One region of the Clostridium sp. 29_15 genome, then DNA from elsewhere that is predicted to be linked to it. Evidence: a T-box and tRNA genes for the amino acid it is inferred to sense, from the RefSeq annotation. Region 1 holds a T-box; the other holds one or more tRNA genes.
The links. The T-box of region 1 lies ahead of BHW04_RS01400 (valine--tRNA ligase). A T-box ahead of a tRNA ligase gene usually reads a tRNA of that ligase, here a tRNA-Val.
Positions count from the first base shown of each region.

Region 2: it encodes a tRNA-Val, which carries the amino acid that the T-box ahead of BHW04_RS01400 (valine--tRNA ligase) is inferred to sense. The anticodon was not compared.

Region 1 is NZ_MNRT01000015.1:6,138-13,002, forward strand. It holds gene BHW04_RS01395 (bifunctional folylpolyglutamate synthase/dihydrofolate synthase) at 1-79, opposite strand, end outside; gene BHW04_RS01400 (valine--tRNA ligase) at 242-2,884, opposite strand; T-box leader at 2,941-3,215, opposite strand; gene clpA (ATP-dependent Clp protease ATP-binding subunit ClpA) at 3,300-5,525, opposite strand; gene BHW04_RS01410 (ATP-dependent Clp protease adaptor ClpS) at 5,529-5,828, opposite strand; gene BHW04_RS01415 (CPC_1213 family protein) at 6,128-6,259, opposite strand; gene BHW04_RS01420 (carbohydrate kinase family protein) at 6,500-6,865, opposite strand, start outside.
Region 2 is NZ_MNRT01000043.1:114,646-121,510, reverse strand. It holds gene BHW04_RS11950 (M23 family metallopeptidase) at 1-409, shown strand, start outside; gene spoIIID (sporulation transcriptional regulator SpoIIID) at 492-743, shown strand; gene mreB (rod shape-determining protein MreB) at 838-1,872, shown strand; gene yyaC (spore protease YyaC) at 1,922-2,437, opposite strand; tRNA gene BHW04_RS11930 (tRNA-Tyr) at 2,735-2,819, shown strand; tRNA gene BHW04_RS11925 (tRNA-Thr) at 2,846-2,920, shown strand; tRNA gene BHW04_RS11920 (tRNA-Tyr) at 2,926-3,010, shown strand; tRNA gene BHW04_RS11915 (tRNA-Val) at 3,036-3,111, shown strand; tRNA gene BHW04_RS11910 (tRNA-Tyr) at 3,198-3,282, shown strand; SAM riboswitch class I at 3,403-3,574, shown strand; gene metK (methionine adenosyltransferase) at 3,675-4,850, shown strand; gene recD2 (SF1B family DNA helicase RecD2) at 4,954-6,865, shown strand, end outside.

The DNA.
Region 1 (6,865 bases):
TATATGTTCTTTCTAAGCCATAATTAGAGCCAAAATTCCCTACTTCTGTTATATATTTTATTGCTTCTTGGTATTTCATCAAACCACCCCAAAATTTTATTTTTTATTTTCACCTTTATTTAAATATAATGTATAATTAACAAAAATGCAAAATTTATTGCTCTACTATTTAACAGATTCATCTTAAATTTTTCTTATAAAAAATGGACATCTACCAACGTAGATATCCATTTTTTATAAACTATTTTAAAGTATCTATTCTAACTAAAACAGCATCAAGCATTTCTTGATATTTAGCCATTTTTGCTTTTTCACCTTCTACTACAGCCTCTGGAGCTTTTGCAACAAATCCTGCATTAGAAAGTTTCTTTTCTATTCTAGTTATTTCACCTTCAAGTTTGCTCTTTTCTTTATTTAATCTTTCAAGTTCCTTTTCCTTATCAACTAGGTCAAGTAGTGGCATAAATAATTCTCCACCTTTAACTACTACTGATACAGCATTTTCAGGAACTAATGCTTTATCATTTATAAATTCAACATCTGAAGCTGAAGCTAATTTTTCAATATAAGCTGTACCTGCATTAAATGCATCTCTAGCTTCATCATTAATATAGCTTATTACTTTAGCTTTTCTTGATGGTGGTACATTCATTTCAGCTCTAACATTTCTTAAAGATTTAATAGCTTCTATGATGTATTCCATATCTTTTTCAGCCTTAGCATCAACTAATGTTTCGTTGAATTTTGGCCAAGTTGAGATAGTTATTGATTCACCATCAGTTAAAGTAGTATATATTTCTTCTGTAATGAATGGCATTACTGGATGTAATAATTTTAATCCTGTAGTTAATACAGTATATAATACGTTGTATACTATTCCTTTTTGCTTTTCATCATCGCTGAAGAATACTGGTTTAACAAGTTCTATATACCAATCACAGAATTCAGTCCACATAAAGTCATAAACTTTTTGAAGTGCTATTCCTAATTCGTATTTTTCCATATTTTCAGTTACTTCTTTAACAAGAGTATTCATTTGAGATAAAATCCATTTATCAGCTAAGCTATATTCTTTGCATTCAGCATATTTAGCCATAACTTCTTTATCTAAGTTCATCATAACGAATCTTGATGCATTCCACATTTTGTTAGCAAAGTTTCTTGCTGCTTCAACTCTTTCAGGAATATATCTTATATCATTTCCTGGTGAATTACCTGTTACAAGCATAAATCTTAAGGCATCAGCACCATATTCTTCAATAACTTCTAATGGATCTACTCCATTACCAAGTGACTTACTCATCTTTCTACCTTGAGAGTCTCTTATAATACCGTGGATTAATACTGTATCAAATGGAGTTTCTCCCATATTATGAATCCCTGAGAATATCATTCTAGCTACCCAGAAGAAGATTATATCGTATCCTGTAACAAGAACGTTAGTTGGATAGAAGTATTCTAAATCTTCTGTTTTATTAGGCCATCCTAAAGTTGAGAAAGGCCAAAGTGCAGATGAGAACCATGTATCAAGAACGTCATCTTCTTGTCTTAAATTAGTGCTTTCGCATTTTGAACATTTACATGGTGCATCAACTTCAACCATCATATGTCCACAATCATTACAGTAGTAAACTGGTATTCTATGTCCCCACCATAATTGTCTTGATATACACCAATCTTGAATATTTTCCATCCAGTTGAAGTAGATTTTATCAAATCTTTCTGGAACAAATTTAGTTTTTCCGCCTCTTACAGCTTCAATAGCTGGCTTAGCTAAAGATTCCATCTTAACATACCATTGCTTAGATATTATTGGTTCAATAACTGTTCCACATCTATCATGTGTTCCAACATTATGAGTATGCGGTTTTATCTTAACTAATAGACCTAATTTGTCTAAATCTTCAACCATTTGTTTTCTAGCTTCATATCTATCAAGCCCTTGATATTTTCCACCTAATTCATTTATTATACCATGGTCATCCATAACTCTTATTTGTGGAAGGTTATGTCTCTTACCAACTTCAAAATCATTTGGATCATGTGCAGGAGTTATTTTAACAGCACCAGTTCCAAATTCTATATCAACATATTCATCACCAACTACTGGTATTTCTCTATCAGTTAGCGGTAACTTTAATGTCTTACCAATTAAATGTTTAAATCTATCATCATTTGGGTTAACAGCAACTGCTGTATCTCCTAATAATGTTTCTGGTCTTGTTGTTGCTATTTCTAAGAATCCTGAACCATCAGATAATGGATAATTTATGTGCCAGAAGCTTCCTTCTTTTTCTTCGTATTCTATTTCTGCATCTGACAATGCTGTTGTACATTTAGGACACCAGTTAGTTATTCTGTTTCCTTGATATATAAGTCCTTCATTATATAACTTAACAAAGACAGTTCTTACAGCTTTGTTTAAATTTTCATCCATTGTAAACGCTTCTCTTGAGAAATCCGCAGATACTCCCATCTTCTTAAGTTGTTCTCTTATATGACCTCTATATTCATCAGACCATTCCCAAACTTTTTCAAGGAAAGCTTCTCTTCCCATTTCTTTTTTTACTAATCCTTGCTTCAATAACTCATTTTCAACTTTAACTTCTGTAGCAATAGATGCATGATCTTGTCCTGGTAACCATAAAGTACAGTATCCTTGCATTCTTTTAAATCTAATAAGCATATCTTGAAGAGTATTGTCTAATGCATGCCCTAAGTGCAATCTACCAGTTATATTTGGCGGTGGCATAACAATTGAAAAAGGCTTTTTGCTCTTATCAACTACTGGTGTGAAATATTTCTTTTCTTCCCAAATTTTATAAATTCTTTCTTCAAATTCTTTTGGATTATACGTGGTAGGTAAATTGTTTTTTTCTTCCATTACAGAAACCTCCTTAGTTTAATAAATTGTACAAATAAAAAAGAGCCTAAGTCCTAAAAAAGGACGAAGACTCGCGGTACCACCTTTATTCCCACAGGCACAATACTATTTTAGCATTTCAACTTTAAACTATACTAAATAAATATTGGCCATTATTATGGGCTCTTAATTCAATAACGACTATGAACGCCGTCTTTGCCTACTAATTACTAAACTTTCAGCAAAGAAACTCAAAAGCTACCTTCGGGATATTCCATATAGAAGGCTTTCAGCCAAGACCTTCCTCTCTTAATACTTCCTAATCCGTACTCCTCTTTATCACAGTTTTTAATTTATATTATTTGTTTTTATATTATTCTATAAAATATTTTTTGTCAATAAAATTTATCTTTAAAAATAGTTAATTTTATATTTTCTAAAACTCTATATCATATTTACTATCATTAAATACAACTTTAGCCTTTCCACCATCTTTTAATCTACCAAACAATACTTCATCAATTAACAATGCCTTAATTTCTGAATTTATTATTCTACTGATTTCTCTTGCTCCATATTCTTTAGAAACCCCTTCATTGCTTATATGATTTATAACAGACTCATCAAATTCTAATATTATATTTTTACTTAATAATTGTTCTTTAAATAAACCGATTTCTTTTATAGTTATATTTCTTGCCATTTCTTTATCTATATGGTTAAATACCACAATTTTATCTAATCTATTTCTAAATTCTGGAGTGAAGAATCGTTTTACTTCATCCTTGATGGCTTCTACTTGTACTACTCTTTCACCAAAGCCTACCTTATTTTTGCCAATTTCCTTGGCACCTGCATTGGAAGTCATAATTAGTATTACATTTCTAAAATCAGCTTTTCTACCTTGGTTATCTGTAAGTGTAGCATAATCCATTACCTGAAGTAATACACTTAAAATATCTGGGTGAGCTTTTTCAATTTCATCTAATAGTAATACAGAATATGGATTCTTACGGACTGAATCCGTAAGTAGTCCCCCCTCTTCATACCCTACATAACCTGGTGGCGCTCCAATAAGCTTAGATGCTGCATGCTTTTCACCATATTCACTCATATCAAATCTAATAAGTTTTATCCCTAATTCCTTTGATAACACTCTGCATATTTCTGTTTTCCCTACACCTGTAGGTCCAACAAAAAGCATTGAAGCAACAGGTTTGCCTTCATCTTTAAGTCCAGCTCTTGACATCTTTATACATTTTACAACTTCATCTATGGCAACATTTTGTCCAAAAATATTAAGCTTTAATTTATTTTCTAAAGTCATTAAAGCTTCAATTTCATCCTTTTCAACTGTTTTCTTAGGAATATGACACATTTTTGAAATTATTTCTTCAATTTTAACATCATCAATTAATGTTCTTTCTTCACTATTTTCCATAGAAATAGATGCACCAGCTTCATCTATAACATCAATAGCCTTATCCGGTAAGAATTTATCATTTATATACTTATTACTTAAAATAACTGCACTTTCAATAGCCTTATCAGTATAAGATACATTATGATATTCTTCATACGACTTTTTAATTCCATTAATAATTTCAACAGTTTCGTTAATGCTAGGCTCCTTTACTTCCACTGTCTGAAATCTTCTTGTAAGAGCTTTATCCTTTTCAAAATGTTTTTTATATTCATCAAAAGTAGTTGCACCAATAAATTTTATCTTTCCTTCCATTAAATATGGCTTAAGAAGATTAGATGCATCTAAAGAACCACCACCTAAAGCTCCTGCTCCTACTATTGAGTGTATCTCATCAATATAAACTATTGGATTAACTCTATGCTTAATCTGCTCTAGCACTTTTTTTATTCTCTCTTCAAAATCGCCTCTATACTTAGTTCCTGCCAATAACCCACCAATATCAAGAGAATATATTTCTGAGTTCTTAAGTTTTTCTGGAACCTTACCTTCATTAATAAGTCTAGCAAGCCCTAACACTATAGATGTCTTTCCTACACCTGGCTCTCCAACATGAATAGGATTATTTTTAGTTCTTCTGCATAGAATCTGTATAGTTCTATCTAAAATATCTTGACGCCCTATAAGCAAATTACTATCTTGCTCTTTAACAAATTCATTTAAATTTACAGTATACTTCTCAATTATAGATTTATTACTGCCTTTTTGCTCACCTTTATTTTTTGATGATTTTTCTCCACCTTCTTCTGACTTTACATTCCCTTCTTTATGACATAAAGTAAAAAGAAGATTTCTTTTATCTATTCCCTCTAAATTTAAAAAATATAAAGCATAACTATCTTCCATCATATATATAACTGATAAAATATGTTCAATTTCTATGACATTTTTACCAGAAGCCATAGCCTGCTCTCCAGATGTTAATATCACTTGCTGAAAACTATAGCTTTCTTGAATACCTGTATTTTCTGTAGTCTTTATATACTCATTAAAATATTCATTTAGATTTTTTCTTAAATTTTCAATATCTGCACCACATTTCTCCATGGCATTTTGTACTTTTTCTATAAAAGTACATTTATATAATATGTGTTCAGCTGTTACATATTCATGCTTATTTTCTCTAGCATATTCAATTGCAGCAACTATTACTTCATTAACTTCTTTTGTCACCTGCATACATTAAACCTCCTCAATAGTTATCATAAAGGGAAATCCTTCTTCTTTAGCCATATCCATTGCTATTGATACTTTTGTAACAGCAATATCATATGGATAAGTTCCTACTACTCCTCTTCCTTTAGAATGTACATCAAGCATTATTCTATTAGCCTCTACACTATCTTTATTAAACACGCTCATCAATACATCAATGACAAATTCCATTGTTGTAAAATCATCATTTTCCATAATGACACTATATTTTTTAGGCTCCTTTACTTTTATTTTACCTTTTTCTTTAGTTACAACATCATGTTCCATATAGTCCCCTCCAAATAATAAGCATTATGTATTATTTATAATATAATTATATTAAATACTTAATATGTATATCAACATTTATTTATTGTACACGAAAAGAACCTATATAGATAGAATCTATTTTATAAGTGTCTATCTTATAGGTTCCAGTTCATTTATATATTTTATTTATTTTTCATCAACTGATAAATCTTATAACTTTTTTATTATTATCTATCTTCATTCAACTATTCCCAATAATTAAATTTATTTTTTACAGCCTTAAACACTGACTAAAAATTGCTAGAATGCTCAAAAAATTAAATCTTAAAATCTGTTGGATCATATGGCTTTGCTTTAGGTTCTCCAAAACATGATTTAACACTTTCTGCTCGAGGATTATGACTTATATTCTTATTTTCTTTCTTATTAATTTTTAATTTACTTCCCATACTTATCACCTCATAAATATTTTGTCCATCTATTTAGTATTTATACTGAAAGTTTATTTGTGCAGTGTTTTATTAATTATTATACTCATTTACGAGTATTTTATTTACGCCTATATACTTTTTTTTATTTCTTATCTCTTATATAAATATCCCTTTATTTTTATTATGTAAAATCATACTTTCTTTTTAACTATTTCCTAAGCATAAAAAAAAGAGACGCTAAGCATCTCTTAAAAACAATTATTTCCAACTCATTTTATTCATGTAATTTTCAACGTATTCATTACTTATTGCTGGATTAATAGTATCTTCATGTGTAATAGTAATTATTGACATTGCAATTGCATACTTTAATGTTTCAATTATAGATAACCCATTCATATATCCTAATCCTAATCCAGCTACAAACGAATCTCCAGCACCTGTTACATTTTTTATGTCTATCTTATCATTTTGGCATATAGTACCTTCTTCACCTTTTGTAAGATAGTAAATCCCATCTGCATCTAAACTTATAAATACATTTTCAACACCTTGCTCTAAGAAGTATCTTCCTGCTTTTTGCAAATCCTCATAACCATTGATTTTAAAACCACATAAAGCTTC
Region 2 (6,865 bases), on a different contig from region 1:
ATTACCCTTAGAAGCAACTGTAAGTAGAACTTTTGGTGAAATGATTGAAGTGAAAAAGACTGATGAAGAACAAATAATAATGACTAGAAGAGGTGTAGATTTACAAGCACCTATTGGAAGTGTTGTTAAGTGTGCTGCAGAAGGTCAAGTTAAAGAAGTGGGAAGCAATAGTGAAGATGGTAATTATATAGTTGTTGCACATGCAAATGGATTAAAAACAAAATATGCTAACTTGGATCCTGAAGTATATGTCTCAGAAGGAGATATGGTAACTGAAGGACAAGAACTTGGAATAATAGGAAATAGTTCTTTAGTATTCACATCTGATATATGCGGTGATGTTTTAAATCTTCAAGTTGAAGATTCTAACGGAAAGTCAGTAGATCCATCAAGTTATTTTAATTTTTAAATGTAAATTTTCATAAATCTTCACTGGCCATTAGTTTGGCTAGTGAAGGTATGATTGTTTTATTAAAAAAGGAGGTAGTAATTTGAAAGATTATATAGAAGAAAGAGTATTAGAAGTAGCTAAGTATATATTAGATTCAAAGGCTACAATTAGAAAGACCGCAAAGGTGTTTGGAGTAAGCAAGAGTACAATTCATAAGGATATGACAGAGAGACTTCCTAAGATTAATCCAGCTATAGCAGAACAGACACATTCTGTATTGGAACTTAATAAATCAGAACGACACATAAGAGGTGGAAAAGCTACCAAAATGAAGTATAAAGCTATTGAATGATAACTTTATTATATATATAATGGTGTATAAAGGTAATTTTTGTTGAAAAATGATTATTTTTAAATTGTTATGTATATAATAGGAGTGAAATTTAATGTGGTTTTGGAGAAAAAGTGCAGACTTAGGAATTGATTTAGGTACTGCAACGGTATTGGTTTATGTGAAAGGTAAGGGTGTAATATTAAAAGAACCTTCAGTGGTTGCTATTAATAAAGTTAATAATAAGATTTTAGCAGTAGGTGAAGAAGCTCGTAATATGATAGGAAGAACACCAGGAAATATTGTAGCGGTAAGACCTTTAAAAGATGGTGTTATATCTGATTATGACATAACTGAAAAAATGCTAAAGGAATTCATAAAAAAAGCATGTGGGGGTAAGAAAATTATAGCTCCTAAAGTAATGGTATGTATACCTTCACAAGCTACAGAAGTTGAAAAGAGAGCAGTAATTGATGCTACTAAAAATTCAGGTGCTAAGGAAGTGCATTTAATAGAAGAACCATTATCTGCAGCTATTGGAGCTGGCATAGATATAACCAAGCCTGATGGTAATATGATAGTAGATATAGGTGGTGGAACTACCGATATAGCTGTTATTTCTCTAGGTGGAGTTGTAATAAGAAAATCAATTAAATCAGCTGGTGATAGATTTGATGAGGCTATAGTAAAATATGTTAGATTAAAGCATAGAATCATGATAGGTGAAAAAACTGCTGAAGATCTAAAGATTAATATAGGTTGTGCATATAAAGATGCAAGAGAAAGTTCTTATATAATGAAGGGAAGAAACCTAGTAACTGGATTGCCTGATCAAGTGGAAATTACATCTGAAGAAATAAGAGAAGCACTTGAAGAACCTGTTGGCCTAATAGTGGACGGGGTTAAATCTATATTAGAAAAAACTCCACCAGAATTAGCGTCAGATATAATTGAAAAAGGAATAATAATGACTGGCGGAGGTTCATTATTATATGGATTAGATAAACTTATCGAAGTTAACACTGGATTAAATGTAAAAATAGCTGAAAATTCAGTGGAAGCAGTAGTAGAAGGAACAGGTCAAGTTTTAAATTATATTAATAAATTACAATTTGATGATAGTGGAAATGAAATATCTTTAATTGAGTAGTACAAAAGCTAGGCTAAACCTAGCTTTTCTTTTGATATATAGTAAATATTTATTTGGAATAAGATTGGATTAATCCATTTGATATTACTTTAGCCATTTCAAATATTAAGTTTAAACGTATACTCCTGGAAGTGAAAAATTCTGAATTATCACTAGAATCTATAATTCCAATAATGGATACATCGCCAACATCAGGTAACATTTTGCCAACACCTTTTCCAGGGTGAATGGGAAAGTCACGCACATGAATTTCTCCAATGGAATTAGCATCACCTAAACAAGCATCTATACCAATAATTGTTGAATAGGGATATATTCTTTTAATTTCATAGATGCTTTTCTCAAGATTAAGTGCGTGTATAGGATCGGCTAAAGTACCATATATAGGAATAGGAAAACTATTTTCCTTAAGTAATGTGCCAACAAGAGGGCCAAGACAATCTCCAATACATTTATCGGTACCAATACAAACAATAATGGTTTGTGGTTTAATATATTTTTTTAAAAATTCAGCAATTTTCATGGAGGCTGAATTTGAATTATAATTTATTTTAAGTTTTTGCAAAAGAATCCCCCCTCTCACAATAAATATATATGAATATTTTTTACTTAATATAATTCAATAACATAAATAACTTTTTAGCATTATCTGATAATTAAAATAAAAATAGATATAGAAGTTTAGGGAGTAAAAATGAGTAAAAAAGAGAAAAATAGAATAAAAACTTCGATAAATAGCTATAAATTACTTAAATGACGAAATATGAAGTTGCAATATGTAATAAAAACATATATACTAATCATTGTCAGTTTAGCAAGTAGTTGCCGAAAGACAAAGTGTTAATAAAGAAATTTATTAAATGGGGGAGTTCCCGAGAGGCCAAAGGGGGCAGACTGTAAATCTGTTACGTTTCGTTTCGATGGTTCGAATCCGTCCTCCCCCACCATTCCACCATTTAAAAATATAATATACGCTGGCATGGCTCAACGGTAGAGCAGCTGACTTGTAATCAGCAGGTTGTAGGTTCGATTCCTATTGCCAGCTCCACAAATGGGGGAGTTCCCGAGAGGCCAAAGGGGGCAGACTGTAAATCTGTTACGTTTCGTTTCGATGGTTCGAATCCGTCCTCCCCCACCATTTATAATTTAATTTAGAATAATATGGAAGCATAGCTCAGCTGGGAGAGCATCTGCCTTACAAGCAGAGGGTCACAGGTTCGATCCCTGTTGTTTCCACCATTTAAAAATATAATATACGCTGGCATGGCTCAACGGTAGAGCAGCTGACTTGTAATCAGCAGGTTGTAGGTTCCAGCTCCACAAATGGAGGAGTTCCCGAGAGGCCAAAGGGGGCAGACTGTAAATCTGTTACGTTTCGTTTCGATGGTTCGAATCCGTCCTCCTCCACCATGACTTGACACCAATTTTGATACAATGAATATTAAAATTGGTGTTTATTTTCTTTGAAATAGATATTGACATAATTTGGGGATAATGTTATAATTGATTGAAAATTAAACATGATATTAATTCTTATCAAGAGAGGTGGAGGGAAAGGGCCCTGTGAAACCCGGCAACCTATTTAGGAGTGAAGAATGGAGAATTAAAAATGAAAAATTATAGTAATTTTACATTTTAAATTTTGTACTTTACATTTTTAGGTGTGGTGCCAATTCCTGCAAGAAATTTTGCAAGATAAGAAAAGACCTTATGAATATAGGCTCTTCTTATTGAAGAGTTTTTTTTATTGTTTTTAATTGCTTAGAATTAATATCATGCCTAGAAGAGAGGAGCTAAGCATAATGAGAAAATTATTTACATCAGAATCAGTTACAGAAGGGCATCCAGATAAGATTTGTGATCAAATATCAGATGCAGTATTAGACAACATATTAGCAAAGGATCCAAATGCAAGAGTTGCTTGTGAAACAACAGTAACTACAGGAATGGTACTAGTTATGGGGGAAATTTCAACTAACTGTTATGTTGATATTCCTAAAGTAGTTAGAGATACTATAAAAGAAATTGGATATGATAGAGCAAAATATGGATTCGACTGCGATACTTGTTCAGTATTATCATCAATAGATGAACAATCTAGTGATATAGCTATGGGAGTTGATGAAGCTCTTGAAGCGAAACAAGGAAATAAAGATGATGTTGAAGCAGTTGGTGCTGGAGATCAAGGAATGATGTTTGGTTATGCAACTAATGAAACAGAAGAATTTATGCCATTACCAATAATAACTGCCCATAAGTTAGCTAGAAGACTTACAGAAGTAAGAAAGAATGGTACATTAAGCTATTTAAGACCTGATGGAAAGACTCAAGTAACTGTTGAATATGATGGAAATAATGTTGTAAGAATAGATACAGTAGTAATATCAACACAACATGATGAAAAAGTTTCACAAGAACAAATAAGAAGAGATTTAATGGAGCATGTAATAAAGTCTGTTATTCCAGCAGAATTATTAGATGAAGAAACAAAATATTTCATTAATCCAACAGGAAGATTCGTTGTTGGTGGACCACAAGGTGATAGTGGATTAACAGGTAGAAAGATTATAGTAGATACTTATGGAGGAAGTGGAAGACACGGTGGTGGTGCTTTCTCAGGAAAAGATCCAACTAAAGTAGATAGATCAGCTGCATATGCTGCAAGGTGGGTTGCCAAGAATTTAGTAGCAGCAGGAGTTGCAGATAAAATAGAAATACAATTAGCTTATGCAATAGGTGTAGCTAAGCCAGTATCTATATCAGTAGAAACTTTTGGAACAGGTAAAATAAATGATGATGAAATTGTATCAATAGTAGAAAAGGTATTTGATTTAAGACCAGGTGCAATTATCAGAGATTTAGGATTAAGAAGACCTATCTATAAGCAAACAGCTGCTTATGGACATTTTGGAAGACATGATTTAAATCTTCCATGGGAACAATTAAATAAAGTTGGAGAAATCAAAAGATTTCTTTAATTAGTACAAGGGTGGGGTGTGTTTTTCATAATCCACCTTTTCTTGTTATTATGATATAATAATATAATTACAAGAGAGAACTTTGGAAGGGTTGGAAATATAGATGGAATCACTAGTATTAGAAGGTTCAGTGGAAGCTATTATATTTAAAAGTGAAGATACAGGATATACTGTTGCGAAGATTACAGCTAATAAAGAACTAATAACAATTGTAGGTGTAATGCCTCTACTACAAGAAGGGCAACAAATTGAAGTTAAAGGGACGTTTATTCAGCATAAGCAATTTGGAAGACAGTTTAGTATAGAAGAATATAAAGAAAAATTACCTTCATCATCAAAAGAAATAGAGAAGTATTTAAGTACAGGGATTATACATGGAATAGGACCAGTAACAGCTAAAAAAATAGTAAAGGCATTTGGTAAGGATACTTTACATATTCTTGATAATAATATTGAGAGATTAAAAGAAATTGAAGGAATTGGTGAAAAGAAATTTAACATAATATATGAGTCTTATATTGAAACAAAGGATTTAAAAGATATAATGATATTTTTTCAAAAACATGGAATTACGGTAAACCAATGCTTAAAGATATATAAAAAGTTTGGGGCAGATTCAATAAATAAAGTATCAATCAATCCATATATATTAAATGATGAAATATCAGGTATTGGATTTTTGACAGCTGATAAAATTGCTAAGGAATTTGGTGTTGAAGATACATCTTCCTTTAGAATACAAAGTGGTATAAGATATGTTTTAAATAACTTTTCTGCCATGGGAAATACATATATGCCAAAGGATAAGCTAATTCAAGAATGTCAGAAGGTATTGGCTGTAAGTAAAGAAATTATTGAAGAAAATATATATAACTGCGTCCTTGAAGAAAAGTTGAAGATTGAAAAAATTAAAGATATAGAAGCTGTATATTCTCTACCATATTATTATTGTGAATTGGGAGTAACGAATAAAATAATAACTTTATGTATAGAAAATTTCCAGACCATAAATACTGATGTAGAATTTGAAGTTAGTACATTTGAAAAGAAAAATAACATTAAATTTGCTCCATCACAAAAGAAAGCCATACTGGGAGCTTTTGAAAATGGTATAGAAATAATAACAGGTGGACCTGGAACAGGTAAAACCACTATAATAAAATGTATAATTGAAATATATGAAAATAGTGGTATGAAGGTTCTTTTAGCAGCACCTACAGGAAGAGCTGCTAAAAGAATGAGTGAGTCTACAGAAAGAGAAGCAAAAACAATTCATAGGCTTTTAGAGATGGGAGTAAGTTATGAGGAAAACTCTTTTTTTTGTAAAGGGGAAAGTGAGCCTTTAGAAGCAGATGTGATTATTATAGATGAAGCATCGATGATAGATATAATGCTGATGAATAGTCTTTTAAAAGCTATAAAGTTAGGAACAAGGGTAATAATAGTGGGGGATGTGGATCAGTTGCCATCTGTAGGACCAGGAAATGTTCTTAGGGATTTAATCAACAGTAAGTTTATCAATGTTGTAAGATTAAAGGAAATATTTAGGCAAGGAAAAGAAAGTATGATAATAGTCAATGCCCATAAGATTAATAATGGAGAAATGCCCTATTTAAATAAAAAAGGAGGTGATTTTTTCTTTGATGCTAGAGATGAAGTTGAAAATATTTTAAGTACTGTCCTTGATTTAGTAAATAGAAGGCTTCCATCATTTAATACAAAGTGGAGCAAAATTTGGGATATACAAGTTTTATCTCCTACAAGAAAAGGTATTTTAGGTGTTGATAATTTGAATAATGAAATACAAGCAATATTAAATCCAAGTTGCAAAGATAAGAAGGAAAAGCAGGTAAGAGATATAGTTTTCAGAGAAGGCGACAAGGTTATGCAAATAAAGAATAATTACTCTCTTGAATGGCATAGAATTGGTGGAGATGGTGAAAATAAAGGTGTAGGTGTTTTCAATGGAGATATGGGATATATTGAAACCATAGATGAAGAAAGAAAGGTTTTAA